3 regions of the Amycolatopsis sp. CB00013 genome follow, and region 1 is predicted to be linked to each of the others. Evidence: riboswitches for the same ligand, from Rfam matches in the RefSeq annotation. Region 1 holds a riboswitch; each other region holds the start of a gene.
What was found. Region 1 has a riboswitch for S-adenosylmethionine ahead of AMK34_RS10865 (methionine ABC transporter ATP-binding protein). Riboswitches for the same ligand answer to the same signal wherever they lie in the genome.
Positions count from the first base shown of each region.

Region 2: it holds a riboswitch for S-adenosylmethionine, as region 1 does, so the genes downstream of both, AMK34_RS37675 (aminotransferase class V-fold PLP-dependent enzyme) here and AMK34_RS10865 (methionine ABC transporter ATP-binding protein) in region 1, are expected to answer to the same signal.
Region 3: it holds a riboswitch for S-adenosylmethionine, as region 1 does, so the genes downstream of both, thrC (threonine synthase) here and AMK34_RS10865 (methionine ABC transporter ATP-binding protein) in region 1, are expected to answer to the same signal.

Region 1 covers NZ_LIWC01000002.1:198,915-203,676, forward strand. The annotation lists gene AMK34_RS10860 (4-(cytidine 5'-diphospho)-2-C-methyl-D-erythritol kinase) at 1-896, opposite strand, end outside; gene AMK34_RS10865 (methionine ABC transporter ATP-binding protein) at 1,019-2,029, opposite strand; SAM riboswitch class I at 2,243-2,333, opposite strand; gene rsmA (16S rRNA (adenine(1518)-N(6)/adenine(1519)-N(6))-dimethyltransferase RsmA) at 2,556-3,392, opposite strand; gene AMK34_RS10875 (GNAT family N-acetyltransferase) at 3,433-3,999, shown strand; gene AMK34_RS10880 (DUF222 domain-containing protein) at 4,161-4,762, shown strand, end outside.
Region 2 covers NZ_LIWC01000007.1:171,868-176,629, forward strand. The annotation lists gene AMK34_RS37665 (potassium/proton antiporter) at 1-787, shown strand, start outside; gene AMK34_RS37670 (M23 family metallopeptidase) at 919-1,602, shown strand; SAM riboswitch class IV at 1,731-1,845, shown strand; gene AMK34_RS37675 (aminotransferase class V-fold PLP-dependent enzyme) at 1,878-3,221, shown strand; gene AMK34_RS37680 (hypothetical protein) at 3,241-3,828, shown strand; gene lspA (signal peptidase II) at 3,853-4,416, shown strand; gene AMK34_RS37690 (RluA family pseudouridine synthase) at 4,413-4,762, shown strand, end outside.
Region 3 covers NZ_LIWC01000003.1:206,554-211,315, reverse strand. The annotation lists gene AMK34_RS20610 (EamA family transporter) at 1-744, opposite strand, end outside; gene rpsT (30S ribosomal protein S20) at 1,077-1,337, shown strand; gene holA (DNA polymerase III subunit delta) at 1,390-2,373, opposite strand; SAM riboswitch class I at 2,509-2,642, shown strand; gene thrC (threonine synthase) at 2,656-3,921, shown strand; gene AMK34_RS20590 (ComEC/Rec2 family competence protein) at 3,954-4,762, opposite strand, start outside.

The sequences.
Region 1 (4,762 bases):
GGACCGTGCGCGACGCGTACCGTGCGGCAGACACCCGCGCCGGACAGCTCCGCGGCGACCTCGACGGCCGACTGGGCATCCGCGCACAGAAAGGCACACGTCGGTCCGGAGCCGGAGACGGTGCCGGCGAGCGCGCCCGCGTTGACCCCCGCCCGCAACGTACGACGCAGCCCCGGCCGCAACGAGACGGCGGCCGCCTGAAGGTCATTACCCAGAAGCAGCGCCAGCTGCCGCGGGTCACCGGACGCCAGCGCCTCGACGACCGGGGTGTGCGAACCGATCCGCGGCGGGCTGCCCTCTTCACGCAACTTGTCCAGCTCGCCGAACACCCTCGGCGTCGAAAGACCACGCTGGTCGAAGGCCAGGACCCAATGGAAGGTGTGCCGCGACAAGACCGGCACCAGCTGCTCACCTCGGCCGGTGCCCAACGCGGTCCCGCCGTAGAGCGCGAACGGGACATCGCTGCCGAGCTTCGCGGCGATACCCGCCAGTTCGTCTCGGGAGATGTCGAGCTTCCAAAGCGACGCGAGCCCCACCAGGGTCGCGGCCGCGTCGGCGCTGCCACCGGCCATCCCGCCCGCCACCGGGATGCCTTTGCGCAGTACGACCCTGACCTTGGACTCGCCGTCCGCCTTGCCGACGTGTGCCGCCAGCGCCTGCGCCGCCTTCCAGGCGAGGTTGTTCGCCCCTGTCGGTACGGAGCCTTCGCCTTCGCCGTAGACCTCGACACCGGGATCCTCGGTGACCGCGACGGTCACCTCGTCGGTCAAAGAAAGCGCCTGGAACACGGTCACCAGCTCGTGGTAACCGTCCGGGCGTACGTCACCGACCGACAGGTGCAGGTTGACCTTGGCGGGAACCCTGACGGTTACTGGGGGCGGTACGACGGCGAGCACCCGTCAAGCCTACGTGGCCGTTCCACTTGCGCTGTCACCAGGAGAAAAGAGAACAGGACGAGTCGGACACGAACGGGCCGCCCGGGACGGATTTCGTCCTGGGCGGCCCGTTCGTGGAGGAATCAGGCAGCGACACCCTGCGGTCCGCGGACCGGGTGGGTCACGTGGCCGCCGCGTTCGGCGATCCAGGCGAGCGCGGCGTCCGCACGCTCACCACGGACACCGAGACGGAACCGGCCCACCGGCGTGTCGCCGATCCGGGTCAGGCCACCACCGATGGTGGCGAGTTCGACGTCGAAGCGACCTGCGGCCTCCGGGAGCAACGCACCGACCGAGGCGAAGCCGACCAGCACGACGTCCACCGCGCGGTCGTACTTCGAGGCCTGCGCACGCCCGGTCTCGATCGCGGGAAGCAGCGCCTGCGCGGTACGGCTGTTCGGGTCGGAGACCAGGTCGAGCACGGTCCCGCGTTCGATGATCGCCCCGGCTTCCAGAACCGCGACGTCGTCGCAGACACGGCGAACCACGCCGGCGTCGGGAGTGGTGAGCAGCACGGTGACTCCGAGCTCGGCACGGGCCCGATCGAGCACGGTGAGGACCGCGCCGGACTCCTCGGCCTGCACGCCGGCGGTCGGGTCGTCGGCCAAGAGCACGGACGGCCCGGCGGCCAGCGCCTTGGCGATGGCCACTCGGCGCAGCTGCCCTTCGGACAGGTCGCCCGGCCGCTGCCCCGCCCGGGGGGTGAGCCCGACCAGGTCGAGCAGGTTGCCGACCCGGTTGCGCCGCTGCGGCCCGTCGAGACCGAGCTGTTCGAGCGGCGAAGCGATGTTGCCGGCGATGGTGCGCTCGGCGAGCAATTCCGGTTTGGTGCTCACGACGCCGACCTGCCGCCGGATCTCGCGCAGACGGCGTCCGTCGAGAGTCCCGGTGTTGAGGCCGTCGAGGCGGACGACGCCACGGTCGGGACGCTCCTGAAGACCGATGCAACGAGCGAGGGTCGACTTGCCGGAGCCGGCCGGGCCGACGACTCCGAACAGCGAGCCCGCTTGGATGTCCACGCTCACGTCGCGCAGCGCAACGACGGGATTTCCGTTGAGGGGAAAGGATTTGGACAGGTTTTCGACAGTGATCACGAGAGGCTCCATGCGAATGGGGCGCTGCTTCTTTCGAGCGCGCCGACCGTCACCGAGTGACCGTCCGGAAACGGACGGTTTTCAGAGGTAAGGGAGAAGGACTCAGGCAGTAACGGTGGAGCGTCGACACGCACTTACCGTGCGGCGACCTTCATCGACGACACGTCGCCTGGTCAGCAGGAGCGGGTGGGTGACCCTGTTCATTAGGCACAGCCTCCATCGGTCCTGGCTGTAGCACCTGCCCTGTGGAGGGTGGTTGCTGCGACTTCGGCGAGCCAGGTCTCTCAGTCGCTCGGGATGGCTCACTGAGTAAAACCGATCCCACTGGATGAAAGCAAGCGCGTAGGCGCAGATCACACGTCTGGTCGCGTCCATCATACAGGATCTGCTGTCCATATAATGGAACGCAGGCAGGTGACTTCGGCTTGCGTCAGGCGCGCTACCTGCTAAGACAATGCAGGCGCATACAAATCGAGAGAAGTCCGGCGGACGTTCACGCGGTGCCGGTCACATCCGAGACAGGCGGTCAACCGGCGGCCGCGGCGATCCGCGCGAACTGGTGGACATCCAGCTGTTCACCGCGGGTCTTGGGGTCGATTCCCGCCTTCTCGAGCAGCTCCCCCGCGCGCTCGGCGGAGCCGGCCCATGACGCCAACGCGGCACGCAAAGTCTTCCGCCGCTGGGAGAAGGCGGCGTCGACCACCGCGAACAATCGCTCCCGGTCCACGGACGACACCACCTCGCCCCGTTCGAAAGCGACCAGTGCGGAGTCCACGTTCGGAACGGGCCAGAACACCGCGCGAGGCACCGCGGCGACCTTGCGCGCCTTTCCGTACCAAGCGAGCTTGACGCTGGGGACGCCATAAGTCCGGCTCCCCGGGCCGGCCGCCATCCGGTCCGCGACCTCGGTCTGGACCATCACGAGACCGCTGGTCAGCGACGGCAGTTCGGCAAGCAGATGAAGTACGACCGGAACCGCGACGTTGTACGGCAGGTTCGCGACGAGCGCCGTCGGACGCGCGGGCAGGTCGTCGGCCGTGATCCGCAACGCGTCCGCGCCGACGACCGTCAGTCGGTCGGCCCCGCCTCGTTCGGCCGCGGTATCCGGCAACCGCCCCGCCAGCACGGGATCGATTTCGACCGCGACGACCTCGGCGCCGGTCGCGAGCAGTCCGAGGGTCAACGAGCCGAGGCCCGGCCCGACCTCCAGCACCACGTCGCCTTCGCCGACCCCCGAGAGGTCGACGATGCGTCGCACCGTATTGGGATCGTGCACGAAGTTCTGGCCGAGCTTCTTGGTCGGACGTACGTCCAGCTCGGCCGCCAGCGCCCTGATCTCCGCAGGACCGAGCAGTTCAGTCACCCGACGATCGTAACCAGCCCCGGTGGGCCACGATTGGCCGGTGGACGACGTCGTACTCGAAGGCGAGAAAGTCCGGCTGCGCGACTGGAGGCCCGGCGACCTCCGACCGCTTCGCGACCTACTCGATCCCACGCGGCCCTGGCATGAAACGAACGGGCCCTATTTCGGCACCCCGACCGCGGCGGCGGCCGACTCGACGGCACGCGAACTCACCACGCCCAAGACCGAGCCCGTCGATCCTCGCACCAGCCTCGCCGTATGCGATCTGAAGGACGGCAGGTTGATCGGCAGGGTCAGCTGGTACTGGGAAAGCAGGCAGACCGACTGGCGGCGGATGGGGTTGGCGATCTACGACGAGCGGTACTGGGGCGGCGGGTACGGCACCGAGGCCTTGCGCCTGTGGACGACCTATTTGTTCGCTCGCACCGACACGCTCCGCCTGGACTTCGCCACGTTCTCGGGGAACCCGGGGATGATCGCCGTCGGGCGGCGGCTGGGGTTCGTGGAGGAAGGCCGGTTCCGGCGCGCTCGACGCTGGGCCGGAGGCGTGCATGACGCCGTCGTCTATGGGGTGCTCCGCGAGGAGTGGGACCGGATGACCGGCTGACCGCGGAGCTGTGATCCCGCCCCCACCATCCGTATGGCGTTTTCGAACCGACACGTATCCCACTCCCGTGTGATCGGCGCAGGTCAGCGCAGGCGGAGCGTAATGATCATCCACCCGATCGATACCGTGCATTCGTTCGAATCTGCCTCGACAATCGAGGGATGACCAGCAAAAACAATCCCAAGGCCTTCCCGCTCAACCTGCCGGAAGGTGACGCCGAACTGCTCCTCGACGAGTTGCAGACACGGCTACGCGAAGGGCGACGTCTGTTCGCCGAAGTCGGCCAGATCCTGGCCGAGATCGAGTCACGTGGGGTCCGAGACCTTTACGGATACAACTCGATCGCCGCCTTCTACGAGCATGTGGCTCGAGTGCCTCGAGCAGAGGCTCAGAGAGTGGCCGGCAGAGCGCTCGCGCTCAATTCGAGACGGGCGCGCGACGGCACGACGATCGATCCCGTCGCGCCGTTGACCGGTGAGTCGGCCAGCACCGGCGCGTTGGCCGAGGCCGGCATCGACCGGATCGTCACCGTCATGAAGAGGCTGCCGGACCACCTCGACGCGGACGAGCGGCTTGAGGCCGAAAAGGGCCTGGTCGAACTCGCGGGCGTCGCAAGACCGCGCGACGTCACGATGGCGGGCACCGACCTGCTCGCGCGACATGATCCGGATGGGAAGCCCAAAGACGATCCCGAGCCGAAACGTCAGCGAAGCGAATTCTGGTTGCGCCAGAAACGGACCGGCCGCTGGGACATGCGCGGAAA
Region 2 (4,762 bases), on a different contig from region 1:
GCAGCTCGCCCACGCGTCGGGCCTGCTCGCCACTTACGTCGCGGCCCTGGTGCTGGGGAATTCGAAGCTGCCGCACCGGTCGGACACGCTTTCCTTCGCCGAAGGGCTCGGCTGGCTCGCGCAGATCGGCCTGTTCGTGCTTCTCGGCCTGTTCGCCTCGCCGGGCAGGATCTTCGAGAGCCTGGTCCAGGGCCTGGTCGCGGGAGCGGTCGTGTTGCTGCTGGCGCGCCCGTTGTCGGTGCTCCTGTCGGCGCTGCCGTTCAAGATCCCCTGGCGAGAACAGGTGTTCCTGTCGTGGGCCGGGTTGCGCGGTGCGGTCCCGATCGTGCTCGCGCTGATCCCGCTGTCGTCCGGGGTGCCCGGCGCGCAGGAGCTGGTCGACGCGGTGTTCGTGCTGGTCATCGTGCTGACGCTGCTCCAAGGGGCGACGTTGACCCCGCTCGCGCGAGCGCTCGGGCTGGCCCAGCACGCCGAAGCGCACGAGATCGACGTCGACTCCGCGCCGCTCGACGAGATGGGCGCGGAACTCCTGCAGGTCCGGATCAACACCGGGTCGAAGATGCACGGCGTCTACCTGGCCGAGCTGCGCCTGCCGGTGGGGGCGACGATCAGCCTCCTCGTCCGCGACGGCACCGGCTTCACGCCGAACAAGAACACGCGGCTTCAGGAACGCGACCAGTTACTCGTCGTGACCACCTCCGAAGCCCGTGACGCGGCCGAACGACGCCTGCGGGCCGTCGACCGCGCGGGCCGTCTGGCCAGGTGGAAGGGCGAATCCGGCCAGTAGGTCACGAACCGGCACCAGCTGTTCGTCGGTTGATCTCAGAAAATTCTTCCCTTCTGTACTCCTTTTGGATTACTTTCCCCGCAATCGACTCCATCGAATGGGTGAGTGTCACGGGGTAAGGAGTACGCAAGGTGACGAAACTTCCTGCGCGGTTCGCCGGTCTGGGGGCCTCGGTGGCACTCGTCGGGGTGGTTCTCGCCGCCCCGACGGCCACGGCGGCCGGTGCCTTTCCCGCGTTCGGGCTGCCCTTCGAGACGGGCCAATCGGTCTACTCGGCGGGGATCCACTCGGACAACGGGAACTCCGGCGTGAAGAACGCCATCGACTTCAGCCCCGGCGACAGGACCGTTCGCGCCCCGCTGGCGGGCACTGTCCGGATCCAGCACTGCTCCGGCGGCGACTGGGTGACCGTCGACCACGACGGCGGCTGGCGCACCGGGTACTACCACATGGAGAACATTTCGGTCACCGACGGACAGAAGGTCGTCCCCGGCGACGCCCTCGGCCGGACCGGCAACGCGCTGCCCTGCGGTGGCAGCAGCACCGGCGCCCACGTGCACTTCACCTTGTGGACCCTGCCCACGGCCGCCGCGCAGGGTGGCGACTCGCGCGACTTCGGGGTCGGCGCCGGCAACTGGAACGGCAAGTCCTACGACGAGGTCTCGACCACGGTCGCCGAGGCCTACGGCGAGGCGGTCGACGGCAAGACCTTCGGCGGCTGGCAGTTCACCGCGGGCACCGATCAGTACTCGGGTACCGCGACCGAGGTCTCCTCCCGCGCGACCATCGGACTGCCCGGCCGTTTCCGGGTCTGACCTGCCGTTGCCCGGCGCGGCGCGGCGCCGGGCAACGGCTCTTCCCGCTTGCGGAGTACGTGAGCGGCGTCTCAAGATGCGGACGAGGGCTGGCTCGATCGCCCGCCCATCCGCTAACTTCGTCCGTAGGTCACGAGTGTCAGCGTCAAGCCCCGGCTAGCTGACCGGCAACCCTCCTTCCGCGGTGGGGTGCCCCGGGTGAGGACCTGGCTCGTCGCGTGGTGCGACGGGCAAGCGCGGGATCCTCGTCGGGTCCCCTGGCCCGGAGGATGATGATGACTCTCGCTCTCGAACGCACCGGCACCCCTGCTGAAACCGTTGCCACGCAAGAAATCCCGACGGTCGCGGGTGCCGGTCTGCGGGTTCCGCTGGTCACCGGCGGCGACATCGGTTATGCCAACCTCGATCACGCGGCGAGCGCCCCCTGCCTGGACAAGGTGCGGGCCGCGGTCGACGAGTTCCTGCCCTGGTACGCCAGCGTGCACCGCGGGGCCGGGTTCGCCTCGCAGGTCTCCACCAAGCTCTACGAGCGCACCCGCGGAATCCTGCGAAACTTCGTCGACGCTCGATCGACCGACACCGTCGTGTTCACCCGCAACACCACCGATTCCTTCAACCTTCTCGCCCGCAGCCTGCCGAAGCACACGTCGGTCGTCGTGTTCGACACCGAGCACCACGCCGCGCTGCTGCCGTGGAAGGGGCCGAACGTTCGCCGGATCGAGACGCCGCGCACCCGCCTCGCCGCGGTGTCCGCTGTGGACGAAGCGCTCGCGGACTGCCCGCAGGGGCCGCGGCTGGTCGTGCTCACCGGCGCGTCCAACGTGACCGGGGAACTGTTGCCGGTCAAGGAGATCGCGGCCGTCGCGCGGCGGCACGGCGCCCGGATCGCGCTCGACGCGGCGCAGCTCGCGCCGCACCGGAAGATCTCGGTGCGCGAACTGGACGTCGACTACGTCGCGCTGTCGGGCCACAAGCTGTACGCGCCTTTCGGTGCCGGCGCGCTGATCGGCCGCGCCGATTGGCTGCGCGCGGCCCAGCCGTACCTCGCCGGCGGCGGAGCGACGAAGCTCGTCAGCCGTGACTCCGTGGTCTGGAATTCCGGACCTGAGCGGCACGAAGCCGGTTCCCCCAACACTGTCGGCGTCTACGCGCTCGGTGTCGCCTGCGAGACGCTGGCCGCGAACTGGGACGGCGTCGTCGCCCACGAAGAGGAACTGCTGGCGCGGCTGCGTCGCGGTCTCGCCGCCATCCCCGGCTTCGCCGAACTGCGGCTGTTCGACGCGCCGGTCGACCGCGTCGGCACGCTCAGCTTCGTCGTCGACGGCTTCGACCCTGGCTGGCTCGCCGCGGTCCTTTCCGCGGAGTACGGCATCGGCGTGCGGGACGGCGCGTTCTGCGCGCACGTGGCGACCAAACGGCTGATCGCCGTCGCCGGTTCGACGGGCCAGCAGGCCGTGCGCGTGAGCCTCGGCCTGGGCAGCACCACCGAACACGTGGACCGGATCGTCCTGGCGTTGCGCCAGATCGTCGCCCGTGGCGCCCGCTGGCAGTACGAGAAGCCGGAAGGCCGCTGGGTGCCGGAAAACGATCCGCGCGAACTGCCCCCGTTCTGCGCCTGACCCACTACCCTCACCCCGCATGGGGAACGAGCGACCGCGTTACTGGTTTCCGCTGGCGCTGCTGGGATTCGCCCAGCTGGCCGTGGTGGCCCTGTCCGTCGGCACGCGCCGGTCCGAAGGGTGGTTCGCCTACGTGCCCAACGGGGACGGCGGCATGTTCGGCTCCGTCCAGAACGCGGGGACGCCCCTGACCGCGGTTTCGTCCGGGGCCATCGGCAGGATGGACAACTGGCTGTTCGCCGTGTTCGCGGTCTACCTCGGCACGGTGCTGTTCTACGCCCTTCGGACGAAGACCATGCCGTGGTGGAAGGTCGCCGCGATCGCGGTCGGCGGACTGGTCGCCATCGCGCTGGCCGACCTGGTCGGCCACTGGGAATTCGATCTCGACGGCGACACCCGGAGCGCGATCCTGCTGACGATCGGCCTGGTGCTGCTGGCCTGGCTGGAACGCAGCGTGCTGGTGCTCGTCGTGGCGGCGGCGTTCGTGGTCTGCGCGGTCGTGCCGCCGCAAGGACAGCTCGCGCTGGTGCTGTCGTCGCTGGTCGCGCTCGCCGGGGCGTTCGCGGCCCTGCTGAGCAGGCCGAAGGCGGCCGCCGAGGAGGCCTGAACCCGCTCAGTGGACAATGGGGGAGTGAGTACAGAGCCCGAAACCGCGCCACCATCGCCGCCGCTGCCCAAGAAGCGCGTCGCCGTGGTGTTCGTCGTCGCCGCGGTGCTGTGGGGGATCGACCTCCTCACCAAGCAGATCGCCGTGTCCACGCTCGAGGGCAAGCAGCCGGTCGAGTTCCTCGGCGGGCTCGTGTACTTCCAGCTGGTGCGCAACCCCGGTGCCGCCTTCTCGATGGCGACCGGGCTGACCTGGGTGCTCGCGCTGGTCGCGATCGCCGTCGTGATCGCCATCGTCTGGCTGTCGCGGCGGCTGCGCTCGGTCGGCTGGGCGATCGGCCTCGGCCTGGTGCTGGCCGGAGCGCTCGGCAACCTGACCGACCGCATCTTCCGTGCCCCCGGCCCGCTGCAGGGGCACGTGGTCGACATGATCTCCGCCTTCGCGCCGAACGGGCAGGGCTGGGCGATCTTCAACGTCGCCGACTCCGCGATCTGCGTCGGCGGCGTGCTCATCGTGATCCTTTCCTTGCTGGGCAAGGACTACGACGGAACATCCACAAAGGACAAGAAGAAGGCGGCGACCGAATGAGCGCGCGCATGCTGCCCGTCCCCGACGGGCTCGACGGAATGCGCGTCGACGCGGGGCTGGCGAAGCTGCTGGGACTTTCCCGCACCGTCGTGGCGGAACTGGCCGAATCCGGCGAGATCCACCTCGACGGCAAGCCCGCCGGGAAGTCGGACCGGCTGACCGCCGGCGGACTGCTCGAAGTGACCCTGCCCGACCCGGCTTCGGCCGTCGAGGTCGTCGCGGAACCCGTCGAGGGCATGAAGATCCTGCACGACGATGACGACATCGTGGTGATCTCGAAGCCGGTCGGCGTCGCCGTACACCCGAGCCCCGGCTGGACCGGGCCGACCGTCGTCGGCGGGCTCGC
Region 3 (4,762 bases), on a different contig from region 1:
GGCGTAGAGCACCAGGAGGTAGGCGACGGGTGAGAACACGCCGACGATGACGACCTCACGCCTGTGCTCGCGCCAGAGCCACGAGATCTCCTCGCGGTCCTTCAGCGCGTACGGCGCCATCAGCAGGCTCTGCACGATCGCGCCGGTTCCGAAGTACACGATCGGCGGGACACCGAGACCGGTGACCGAATGCGCGTCCCACAGCGTGTAGGCGGCGATCGTGAGACCGGTCAGCAGGCCGTAGAACAGGCCTTTGCGGCGAGCGACACGGTCGGCGGCGTCGGCGTGGGCCGGCGCCCGCCCGCTCCCGATCACCAGCACCCCGGCGACCACGAGGAAAGCGCCCACCAGGCCGAGGATTCCGGGCCGCTCGCCGAGCAGCAGGACGGCGGCGAGTACCGAGATCAGCGGCCCGGTACCGCGGGCGACGGGATAGACGACGGACAGATCGCCGACGGCGTATCCCCGTTGGAGGACGATGCCGTACGTGACGTGGAACACCGCGGTGACCACGGCGGCGAACAGCCAGGTCCACTGTGGACGTTGTGGTTCCACGGCCAGCGAGACCGCCATGACGGGGACGAGCAGGATCGCGGAAAGGCTGTAGTACGCCCAGACGAACCTGGCTCCGCCGCGGCGGATCCGCTTGGCGGCGAGGTTCCAGCCCGCGTGGATGACGGCGGCGATGACGACGAAGGACAGAGCGGTGGCGTTCACAGCGGACCTTTCACGTTTTCCGCGCATGCGGAAAACCCGGTCCTCCAGGCTTTTGTCCCGTCAGATGAACGGCGGTGCTTCCGGCTCCGCCGATGGTACCGCTCGGACCGGTCCCGTCTGCCCTGATTGTGTGTTTCGCTGAACGGGCAGGCGGCGGAACCCTAGGCACTACGATCTTCACCGTACCGCAAGCAGCCCGCCCGAGGCTGGCGCGAGCCGCGCCGGGACGGCTGTTAAGCTTGCCCTTCACCGTCGTGTGGCATTCCGTCATGGAGGAAACCCGCGCCGCTCTCACGAGCACGCAGGGCCGGTCACAGCGCGGCGGTGAAACCACCGAGAGATTCAAGAGGAGCGCCCCCGTGGCCAACATCAAGTCGCAGATCAAGCGCATCACCACCAACGAGAAGGCGCGTCAGCGCAACCAGGCGATCCGGTCCTCGGTGAAGACCGCGATCCGCAAGTTCCGCGAGGCCGCCGACGCCGGTGACAAGGCCAAGGCCCTGGAGCTGCAGAAGGACGCGGCCAAGAAGCTGGACAAGGCCGTGACCAAGGGCGTCATCCACGCCAACCAGGCCGCCAACAAGAAGTCCGCGCTCGCGAAGCGCGCGAACTCTCTCTGATCGGCTTTCGAAGGGCCCCGGCGACTCACGTCGCCGGGGCCCTTCGCCGTTCTCAGCGGCTTGTGCCGTGGGCGTCGACGACCTCCAGGACAGCCCGCTCCAAGGCGTACTCCGGATTGGCCGCGACCCCCTTGACCTCGGCGTTGAGCCTGGCGACCACCCTCATCGCGGTGGCCAGACCGTCCTGCCCCCAGCCGCGGGCCTGCCCTTGGGCCTTGCGCACCTTCCACGGCGGCATCCCCAGCTCGCCCGCCATCTGATTCGGGTTCCCGCGACCGGCGCCGGACACCCGCGCGATCGTGCGGACGGCGTCGGCGAGCGCGTCCGCGACCAGCACGTGCGGTACGCCCAGCTGCATCGCCCAGCGCAGCGACTCCAGCGCCGCCGCCTTGTCACCGGCGACGGCCTTCTCGGCGACGGCGAAACCGTTCACGTCCGCGCGGCCACGGTGGTAGCGCCGGACGGCCTGCTCGTCGACCGCCCCGCCGGCATCCGCGACGAGCTGGGTCGCCGCCGACGACAGCTCACGCAGATCCGAGCCGACGGCGTCGATCAACGCCAGCACGGCCGCACCGTCGATCTTCCCGCCGACCCGGCGGACCTCGTTACGGACAAAGGATTCCCGCTCGGCGGCCTTGGTCAGCTTCGGGCACTCGACGACCTCCGCGCCCGCCTTCTTCAAGGCGGCTGGAAGCCCTTTCGCGGCCTTGCTCCGGCCGCCTCCGCTGTGCACGACGACGAGCACGATGCCGTCGGCGGGCGCCTTGACGTAGGCCATCACCCCGTCGGCGAGCTCCTGCGAGATGTCGTGCGCGGATTCGAGGACGATCACCCTGCCCTCGGCGAACAGCGAGGGGCTGACCATTTCCGCGAGCGCCGGGACTGTGAGGTCCGACACCCGAATCCGGGTGAGATCCGCCGTCGGATCGGCCGCTTTGGCCGCGTCCGAAGCACTGCGGACCGCACGTTCGATCAGCAGCTCTTCCTCACCGAGAACCAGGACCAGCGGCGATGGGGCGGAAGCTTGCGTCGTCACGGTGACGATCCTGCCACTCCTCCTCTCGTGTGCTTTGTCCGGTGATGTGTTCCGGGCACGGTGGCCCCACCTGAGGCTCATGTCGTACGGTGTTGGCGAGGCGACGCGATGACACGCGTGCCGACAATCGAATACCGCTCATCCAGAGGGGCAGAGGGAACGGCCCGATGAAGCCCCGGCAACCGGCGTCAGCCTGTCATCCCGCGATCGCGGGATAGCTGACGAACACGGTGCCAATTCCGGCCCGCCACCGGCGGGGCAGATGAGGAAAGGAACCTCGCGATGACCGCAACCCTCGGCACGACCTCCACCACCAAGACCCCGGATCTCGGACCGGCCGTAGAACTGGTGTCGAAGGAAGAGGGACACCGGCAGCCGCTCGCCCCCGAATTCGTTTCCGCCGAGGACTTCTCGCCGCTCGAGGTCGCCTACGACTTCGGCCGCGTGCGCCGCGAGGACATCGAAGCCGGGCCGAAGAACATCTGGCGCTACAAGAAGCTCCTTCCCGTTCCGTCGAACGTCGAAGAGATCCCCAACACCGAACCCGGCGCCACCCGGCTCATCCAGGCCGACAGGCTCGCGAAAGCCTTGGGCGTCAAGAAGGTCTGGGTCAAGGACGACACCGGGAACCCCACCCACTCGTTCAAGGACCGCGTGGTCGCCGTCGCGCTGGCCGCCGCCCGCGAATTCGGGTTCGACGTGCTGGCCTGTCCGTCGACCGGCAACCTGGCCAACGCCGTCGCCGCCGCGGCGGCCCGCGCGGGCTGGCGGTCGGTCGTCCTGATCCCGAAGACCCTCGAACGCGCCAAGATCCTCACCACCGCCGTGTACGACGGCGACCTGATCGCGGTCGACGGCAACTACGACGACGTGAACCGGCTCGCCACCCAGCTCGCCGCCGAGCAGGAGAGCTGGGCGTTCGTCAACGTGAACGTCCGGCCCTACTACTCGGAAGGCTCCAAGACGCTGGCCTTCGAGGTCGCCGAACAGCTCGGCTGGCGGCTTCCCTCCCAGATCGTGGTGCCGATCGCCTCCGGTTCCCAGCTCACCAAGGTGGACAAGGGTTTCCGCGAGTTCGGTCAGCTCGGCCTCGTCGACGAGACGCCGTACAAGGTGTTCGGCGCGCAGGCCACTGGCTGCTCCCCCGTCTCGGCGGCCTTCCGCGCCGGGCACGACGTCGTCCAGCCGGTCAAGCCGGACACGATCGCCCGGTCGCTGGCGATCGGGAACCCCGCCGACGGTCCCTACGTCCTCGACGTGGTCAACCGCACCGGCGGCGCGATCGAAGACGTCACCGACGAAGAGGTCGTCGAGGGCATCCGGCTGCTCGCCCGCACCGAGGGCATCTTCACCGAGACCGCGGGCGGCGTGACCGTCGCGACGGCCAAGAAGCTCATCGAGACCGGCAAGCTCAACCCGGACGAGGAGATCGTCCTGCTGATCACCGGCGACGGCCTCAAGACCCTCGACGCCGTCGAGGACAAGATCGGCCCGAAGGCCACCGTCAGCGCCTCGGCCGACGCGGTCCGCGAGGCTCTGGGTATCTAAAGCTCGGGCATCTCAGTTCCCGCCGGCCCGCCTCAGGAACGAGGCGGGCCGCGGGGCTCACCCCGGCGTACCAGGGCGAGGCCTCGCCCGTCCGCGACCACCGCGGTGTCGCCGTCCGTGTCCGTCCTGGCGACCGACGCGCCGACGGCCACCAGGCTGTCCAAAGTGGACTTGTTCGGATGACCGTAGGTGTTTCCGGCACCGACGCTCACCAACGCGGCCCGCGGTGCGACGGCGTTGAGGAAGTCCGGTGCCGTGTAACGACTTCCGTGATGCGGGACCTTCAGGATCTCGGCACGCAGATCGGCACCCTCGGCCATCAGGTCGGACTGCGCGGCGAGTTCGATGTCGCCTGTCAGCAACAACCGGCCCGCCGGGGTCCCGGCGCGCAGGACGACCGAACCGTTGTTGATCACCGTGCCGTCCTGTTCACGAACCGAGCGCCGGGTGACATAGCGCGGCCCCAGTACGTCGATTGACAACGCCTGCCATTCCAGCCGTTGTCCGATCTCCAGCTCCAGCAAGGGAATCCCGCGGCGCGCCGTCTCGTCCGCGACCTGCTGCCACGCCCAGGCCGGAGCCCGTCCCGGGCCGACGGCGACCGCTCCGACCGACCGGCCCTCGAAGACGGATCCGAGACCGCCGATGTGGTCGGCGTGCAGATGACTCAGCACGATCAGCGGCACGCGGTCCACGCCGAGCCTGCTCAGGCATTCGTCCACCGGTCCCGGTTCCGGCCCGGTGTCGACCAGGACCGCCCTGCCCTGCTCACCTGTGGCGAGGACGACGGCATCGCCCTGTCCGACGTCACAGGCGACGGCGTTCCACGCCGGCGGTGGCC